Hyphomicrobium denitrificans ATCC 51888: one gene and its partner. The protein of the gene in region 2 binds, or shares a complex with, the protein of the main gene of each other region. Links are inferred from orthologs where the notes say so. Each region holds a gene or a part of one and is shown on either strand. Other genes may lie near its edges.

Evidence for each region.
Region 1: the proteins of dinB (region 2) and dnaN are in contact, whole or in part, in a solved structure (PDB 1OK7), measured with the Escherichia coli proteins. The link is inferred for Hyphomicrobium denitrificans ATCC 51888 from one-to-one orthologs.

The regions. Positions count from the first base shown.
Region 1 is NC_014313.1:1,727-4,538, reverse strand. It holds dnaN (DNA polymerase III subunit beta), read right to left. Parts: upstream 2,060-2,812; coding sequence 941-2,059; downstream 1-940. Other genes in the region: dnaA (chromosomal replication initiator protein DnaA), read right to left, coding at 2,398-2,812; HDEN_RS00025 (endonuclease domain-containing protein), read right to left, coding at 448-891; HDEN_RS00030 (DNA replication/repair protein RecF), read right to left, coding at 1-445. UniProt on the Escherichia coli protein: Confers DNA tethering and processivity to DNA polymerases and other proteins. Acts as a clamp, forming a ring around DNA (a reaction catalyzed by the clamp-loading complex) which diffuses in an ATP-independent manner freely and bidirectionally along dsDNA.
Region 2 is NC_014313.1:773,130-777,923, forward strand. Bases 868-3,761 are described here. They hold dinB (DNA polymerase IV), read right to left. Parts: upstream 2,909-3,761; coding sequence 1,826-2,908; downstream 868-1,825. Other genes in these bases: HDEN_RS03650 (hypothetical protein), read left to right, coding at 868-1,045; HDEN_RS03655 (adenosylcobinamide amidohydrolase), read right to left, coding at 1,080-1,763; HDEN_RS03665 (DUF1523 family protein), read left to right, coding at 3,101-3,691. In the rest of the region: cell envelope integrity protein TolA, read left to right, coding at 1-411; more of HDEN_RS03650, read left to right, coding at 491-867; HDEN_RS03670 (hypothetical protein), read left to right, coding at 3,896-4,432; HDEN_RS03675 (Y-family DNA polymerase), read left to right, coding at 4,356-4,794. UniProt on the Escherichia coli protein: Poorly processive, error-prone DNA polymerase involved in translesion repair and untargeted mutagenesis. Copies undamaged DNA at stalled replication forks, which arise in vivo from mismatched or misaligned primer ends.

The DNA.
Region 1 (2,812 bases), 770 kb from region 2 along the record:
ATCCGAACGGTTCCCCTCCCCCTTGCGGGGAGGGGTTAGGGGCGGGGGTATCGACGCGCGATCGATCGGAGACCCCGCCTGGATCTTGACCCCTCCCCGTCGAAGGAGAGGAGAGAAGATCGTCATCTCCCGAGAGAGACCGCACCGTCGTCGCACGCAATCCCGTTCCGATATCCGTCGCACCCGCAAGCGTATGCGCACGCGCCGCAACCGCGAAACCACCGTCGCCGCCAGACCGCACGAGATCGCTGAACGGCACGCGCCTGAGCCCTTGCCCCGGCGACAACAACGACAGCGCTTCAAGAAGATTGGTCTTGCCCGACCCGTTCGCCCCGACGATCACCTGCGGCCCGGCATCCGTCGCAACATTTGCCGCCGCATAGCTGCGGAAATTCGTGAGCTGCAGCCGCTCAACCCAGAGTGCGTTCGAGTATTCGCGTCCCACACTCACTTCCCACGCGCCGGCAGCAATTCCCCTCCCCCTTGCGGGGAGGGGTTAGGGGTGGGGGAAGCTTCCCTTGCCAAAGTGCTGAGAACGCCGACAATACTTTCCATCACGCCGTCGATGTTTGTTGCGACGTCCATATTGTTGAAGCGCAGCACCATGAATCCTTGGCTTTCAAGATAGCGCTGACGATGGACGTCGCTCGCAATCTCAGCTTCAGCGGAGTGTGTCGCGCCATCGACTTCAACGATTAGGCGGTGCGACAAGCAGGCAAAATCGACAATGAAGTGATCGATCGGAACTTGTCTGCGAAACTTCTGCCCTGACGCCCTCAGTTGCCGCAGCCGATACCAAAGCCTTCGCTCCGCAGCCGTAGCATTATTCCGAAGCACACGAGCACGATCGTTGACCAATTGAGTTTCAATCCCGATTGATCTCGCCGTCACCCCACCCCTAACCCCTCCCCGTCGAGGGGAGGGGAATCCCACAACTGACCTAAACCCGCATCGGCATAAGAACGTAAAGCGCGTTGCCGTCGCCGCCATCGCGAACCATGGTCGGCGAGCCGGGATCGGCGAGCAGAAACCGCGCGTCTTCGCTTTCAAGCTGATCGGCGATGTCGAGCAGATAGCGCGCGTTGAACCCGATCTCCAGCGGCCCAGCGCTGTAGCCGACCGGAATTTCCTCCGTCGCGCTGCCGCCTTCCGGATTGTTCACCGTCAGGATCAGCTTGTCCTTCGCGACGTTGAGCTTCACCGCCCGCCCGCGCTCGCTCGCGATCGTCGACACGCGATCAACGGCGCTCTTGAACGACGCGTTCGGCACTTTCATTTCTTTATCGTTGTTGTGCGGAATGACGCGGCTGTAGTCCGGGAACGTGCCGTCGATCAGCTTCGACGTCAGCACCACCGGCCCGATCTCGAACCGGACTTTCGTCTGCGAAACACCGACATTCACCTTCGCGCTCGAATCTTCGAGAAGCCGCGCAAGCTCGTGCACCGTCTTCCTCGGAACGATGACGCCCGGCATGCCTTCCGCGCCCTTCGGCAACGGAAGCTCGACCTGCGCCAGACGATGCCCGTCCGTCGCAACCGCGCGCAACGTCTTTACGCCGGCCGTCTCCGCCGGGTGCAGGAAGATGCCGTTGAGATAATAGCGCGTCTCTTCCGTCGAGATCGCGAACCGCGTTTTGTCGATCAGCCGTTTCAGGTCACCGGCCTCGATCGTGAATTCATGTCCGATCTCGCCGACGGCGAGGTCCGGAAAATCTTCCGCCGACAGCGTCTGCAGGCTGAAGCGCGAATGCCCCGACGTGATGGTCAGGCGCTCCTTTTCGCCGTCGCGCTTCATCTCGATCTCGGCGCCGTCGGGCAGCTTGCGCACGATGTCGTGCAGCACGTGCGCCGGAACCGTCAGCGTGCCGGGCGTCGAAACCTTCGCGCCGACGCTCTCGCTCACTTCGCGTTCGAGGTCCGTCGCCTTGAACATCAGCGTCTCGCCGGATGCCTTCAGCATGATGTTTGAAAGAATGGGAATGGTCGTCCGCCGCTCGACGACACTTGTGACATGGCTCAGCGCCTTCAAGAGTTCCCCACGTTCAATCTCGAGACGCATGTCTGTCCTCAGTTCTGATTTCGGGAGCGCGTGACGCGGCGGCATCGGCACGCCGCCGGTGACGATCACGCGCGAAGGATGTTGTAGCCGCCCGGAAGCGGCCAGACTTGGCTTGGCACCGGAATCGCCCACGGGTGGCGATCAGAGCCGAATGGGCCCCATTTTTCAAGCCAAGATGTACAAGCTAGGCGGCCTTTTAGCGTTACAAATCATGCCAAAGCGCCAAAAACAGCAAGGCCGGCCTCCCGAGGGCTTGGAAGGACCGGCCTCACTCCGTTGAACTCGCGGCGTGGGGCCGCCGCGATCGGTATCTTGATCAGCGTGTGATCAGCGCCGGATCAATGGTTGAGCAGCCGCTTCAGTTCCTCGAGCTCATCGCCGAGATGCGGGTTCTTCGTGATTTCGCCCTCGATCTTCCGGATTGCATGCAACACCGTCGTGTGATCGCGGCCACCGAAGCGGCGCCCGATCTCAGGGAGCGAGCGGGCCGTCAGGTGCTTCGCGAGGTACATGCCGATCTGGCGCGGCCAGACGACGGACCGGTGCCGCCGCTGGGACAAGAGATCACCCTTCGATACACCGTAATGGCGCGAAATGATGCGCAGGATGTCCTCGATCTTGATGCGCCGCGGCTCGAGGTTCTGCACGAGATCGCGGATCACGGTCTCGGCGATGTCGAGCGTGATCGGCGTGCGCATGTACTGCCACGTCGCGTAAAGCCGCGTGATCGCGCCTTCGAGTTCGCGGCCGTTC
Region 2 (4,794 bases):
CGAGAGCAATCGGCGTCACGCAAACCGAGGACGTCTGCGCAAGCTCGGCTGAACCACGATCGCTCGAGTCAGCGCAAACAAAAAGGCGCGGCGAGTATCAGAGCCAAGAGCGGAGCACAGGCGAGCGCCGGACGCGTTTCCGCAAGCTCTGGATCGGCGCTCAACTATGCGGCGCTTGTCCGCGCGCGCGTCGCGGGACGAAGACCTGGAGGCAATGGCGGGCGTGGCACCGTTGTTGTCGCGTTCAGCGTTTCGCGTGCGGGGGCGCTGAACTCGGCGCGTATCGCGCGCTCTTCCGGCAATTTGAGTTTGGACAGCAGCGTGCTGGCGGCGGTGCGAGGCGCCAGTCCGTTTCCGCCGCCGCCGGCTACCGCCATTTTGAGTTTTTCCATGCCGTTCTATTTCAAATGAACGGCGGGCTGCGTTTGTGATGGCTTTCAGAAGGATCGCTCTCGCCATTGAGAGCGAAGAAAAAAAGGAGACTGCGATGATGAAATCTGTACGAGACGATGAAATGGCGATGAAATTCGTCACTCCGATGTTGTGGGTCGCGCTCATTGCTGCATTGAGTGTCGGCGGCAGCTACGTCTATGCCTGCGCCGCTCCATTCGCAGCAGTTGGCGCGCTGGCGGCACGCAAGATGGATCGTGCGACCGGTTTGACGCTCGTTCTTCTGGCGTGGAGCGCAAACCAGATCGTCGGCTATGGCCTTCTCGATTATCCGCAGACGGCAAATTCGTTTGCCTGGGGCGGCGCGATCGGCCTGGGTGCCGTTGCAGCACTCTTCGCAGCGCGCGTCGTCGGCAATTTCGGCTGGAGCAATGTCGTTGCGACTGTCGCCAGCTTCGCCAGCGCGTTTATCGCATATGAGGGCACGCTGTATCTGGCGAGCTTTGGGCTCGGTGGCTCCGACGCCTTCTCGTTCGACATCGTATCGCGCATCCTGGTCATCAACGCCGTCGCGTTCACGGCTATTCTCGCGCTTTATGCCGTGGTCGGACTATTGAAGACGGGCCGCGAGAAAGCCATCGCTGTGCGCGCGTAAGGCCGCGAAAATTCGGAACGCCGCGGGATGATTGTTATTCCGCGGCGGCCGAGTTTTGTAACAAGGATTCAAAATCCCTCCGCCAGATTTCCGTGCCGCTTCGGATTGCTTCATATACGGCTGCGCCGGCAGCTTCGCCGATGGCGGTATGCATTCCGGCGTAGCGGGCCTCCGCTTCGGCACGCGGCGCGGCGACAACGATGCAATCGGTTCCAGTTCCGGTTATCGCGATGCCGTTTCGTTGCACGCCGCTATCGAGAATGGCGGTTGTGCGAGCCATCGCGACGATCGAGACGAGTTCAATAAATGCGCCGGATGAGAGCGGCTGATCGACGTGCAGCAGCGTGTTGATGGTTCCCATCAGCGGTTTTTCGGATTGCCGGTGGCCGACGCGCTCGCCATTGGAGAGCCCCACGGTCGCGAGACAACTTGCGGTGATTTCCTCGACGGTTTTGCGCACGCAATCATGCTGAGCAACGGTGCGAGACGTTATAAGCGCAACTGCATCGGGGATGCCGCGGTCTGCAAGCCTGTCCGCAACGAGTTGCTCGGGGTCTACTCCTGGTGGCAGTTCGGCGTTTCGCACTTCGATCCAGGCAACCTTCGACGCTGTCTGAAATCCCGGCCGGTTGATGGACCAGCTCAGCATGTTCTGCGGCGTTGAAAAGGATGCGAGCAGGAGCCTTGGCTCCAGCGTCATGAAAAATGGCAGGGTCATTTGGATTTGATACCGGGCGGCAAATGCGAACGCTAGTGCCTGCCGCCGCGCAACTGAAAAATCTAGTCCGATTGCGAAAGTTGCAAATCGAGCTGCGCGTCGTCGTTGGATGAGAAGTTTGAAACGGACACGCCGACGAGTCTGATTCCGATCGCGACCGGATAGATCGATCGGACCAATGCGAGGCTGGTTTCGTGCAGCAGTTCGCGCGACGTGATCGGCCGCGATGCCGTGCGGCTGCGCGTGACGATGCGGAAATCGGCGTATTTGATTTTCACGGTGGCGGTCGCGCCGAAGCTTTGGTTCTTTTCGCACCACGCCCAGACGTCGTCGGCCATCTCGAGAACGCCAGCTTCGATTTCGGCCGGTATCACGCGATCTTCGGAAAAAGTCGTTTCGCTTCCCGACGATTTGCGCGGCCGGTTGGGCTCGACGGGCCGGTCGTCCTCGCCGCGCGCGATCGCGTAATACCAGGCTCCTGATTTTCCGAACTGCCGCTGGAGGAACTCGATCGATTGGGAGCGCAGATCGGCGCCCGTCTGAATGCCGAGCGCATTCATCTTGGCGGCCGTCACGGGGCCGATGCCGTGAAATTTCTTGACGGGAAGCGTCGCGATGAATTCGGCGCCGCGCTGGGGCGGGATGACGTACTGGCCGTTGGGCTTGCGCATGTCGGACGCGAGCTTGGCGAGGAACTTGTTATAGGACACGCCGGCTGAGGCCGTCAGACCTGTTTCAGAGAGAATGCACGCGCGGATTTCGGTAGCGGTGTCGGACGCGGTCGGGAGGCCGCGCGGGTTCGCGGTCACGTCGAGATAGGCTTCGTCGAGCGATAGCGGTTCGATGACGTCCGTGTATCGCGCGAAGATTGCGCGGATTTGCTGCGAGACGGCGCGATAGGCGTCGAACCGGGGCTGCACGAAGATCAGCTCGGGGCATTGGCGAATAGCGGTCGTCGACGGCATGGCGGATCGCACGCCGAACGCCCGGGCTTCATAGCTGGCCGCGGCGACGACACCACGTTTCGCGCCATAGCCGACGGCGAGAGCCTTGCCGCGAAGTTCCGGGTTGTCGCGCTGTTCAACGGATGCGTAAAAGGCATCCATGTCGACATGAATGATTTTGCGGGTTGGAACGTCGGCCATGACGAAGCCTAGCACGGCAATTTTCGGATTTCGATTGCGGGCGGAAGGTGCGCAGCTTTGGCGCGGAGGCGGGAGAAATTGACAGTTCTCGCAGACGGCATCTGTTCTAAAGATTATACATGTAACCCGATAAGGCTGTCGTATGTTTAGACAGCTGGATTGCGACGATGCGGTTCAAGGTGAGGTCAACATATGCTTCAAGCCTGGATGTCGTACGGCTTCATCGTTCTGCTGGCGATCGGCGTGCTTGCGTACATTCTATGGCGCAGGCGCGGTGTGCTTCTGGCCTTAGCTGCGATCGTTGTCGGTCTTCCGCTCTGGTTCGTGTGGGAATATGCGCGTCCGACATGGACGACGGGCGTCGTGACCGGAACGGAAGTCCGGCGTAGCGAGGCTGATGCGCAGGGCAATACCAGCGACATCCGGTATGTCTATATCCGCAATCAGTCGGACCGGGGCCTCGAGCTCGTCAATGAAGACTCCTGGTGGTGGCTGAAGCGCAATAGCGAGCGCGTCTTCAACGATGCCAAGACGGCAGAGCTTCGCAAATCCGAAGTGACCGTGATGTGGAACCGGTGGCGGTCGACACTCTTCTCATTCTATCCGAATGTGATTGCGATCGGCTCCGCAGGCTATTGGCCGTTCTGGTCGTTCAGGGTCGTCGTTTTCTACGGCCTCTCGGTGCTGCTCTGGCTTGGGTACTTCGTCGGCTTCATGCGGCTCGGGCGCTGGGGAGCTTCATCGGCTGCTTCGTCGCCTGTCCAAGGCTCCGACCCAGCCTAAGTTTGTATAGCGCCATGCCTTCAGCGGGGCTCGACAAAGAAGAGAAAGTCGCCTAGAACAAAGAGAGAACAATTAGGCGATCTTTTTATTCTGGCCATGTCTTTCCCCTTGGATTCCTTACTGAATGCATCCTTTTCCCTTCGCGAAGTCATCGCGGGGCCGGGGCATGCGGGGGCTGCTCTTGGCTTCGGTTTGGCGCTCGCAATGCAGGGAAGGGCTGCGGCGCGTCCGGCCGGTCTGTTGTGGGTGCGGGAAGCCGCCGCCGTGGCGGAAGCCGGAGGCGTCTATGGTCCGGGGCTCAACACACTCGGGCTCTCTCCCGACACTTGCATCGTCGTGGAAGCGCGATCTCTTATCGATGGGCTGCGCGCCACTCTCGAAGGTGCGCGGTGCGCCGCGTTGCATGCCGTTGTTCTGGAAACGGTCGCGCCCATCGATCTGACGGCGAGCCGAAGATTGAAACTCGCCTCTGAAAAATCCGGTGTCGAGATCGTGCTCATCCGGCACGGGGGCCGGGTCACGCCGAATGCCGCGCAAGTGCGTTGGCGTGTGCAGGGCGCGCCTCTCATGGACCCGGATGGCAGACGGCCGCCGACCTTCGAGGCAGTCGTGCTGAAAAGCTCGTCGGGTCTCGATGGGAGAAGTTGTATCGTGGAGTGGGATCATGAGCGGCAATGCTTCTCGCAGACGGTATCTCAGTCTGTGGATGCCGTTCCTGTCGTCGGATCGCTGGCAGCGTGAGACTGGAAGCGGCACCGATCTGCCGCGAGTTTTCGTTGCCAAGGTCAAAGGCGTTTCGCAACTGTCCGCTGTCGATGCGCGGGCTCTGGCGGCGGGCTTGCGAACCGGAATGGCTCTGGCCGATGCGCGCGCACGTCTGCCGCGATTGCATGCGGTTGCCGCCGATCCATCGGCCGACGGCGCTTTCATCGCGCACCTTGGCGATCTGGCGCTGGCTTTCACGCCCTCGGTTGCGTTGGACCCGCCGAACGGGCTCGCGCTCGATATCACGGGATGCAGTCATCTCTTTGCGGGAGAAGCCATGCTCGCCGCGCGACTGCAAAAGGCTTTGTGCGCGGCCGGCGTCTCCGTCGTGAGACTCG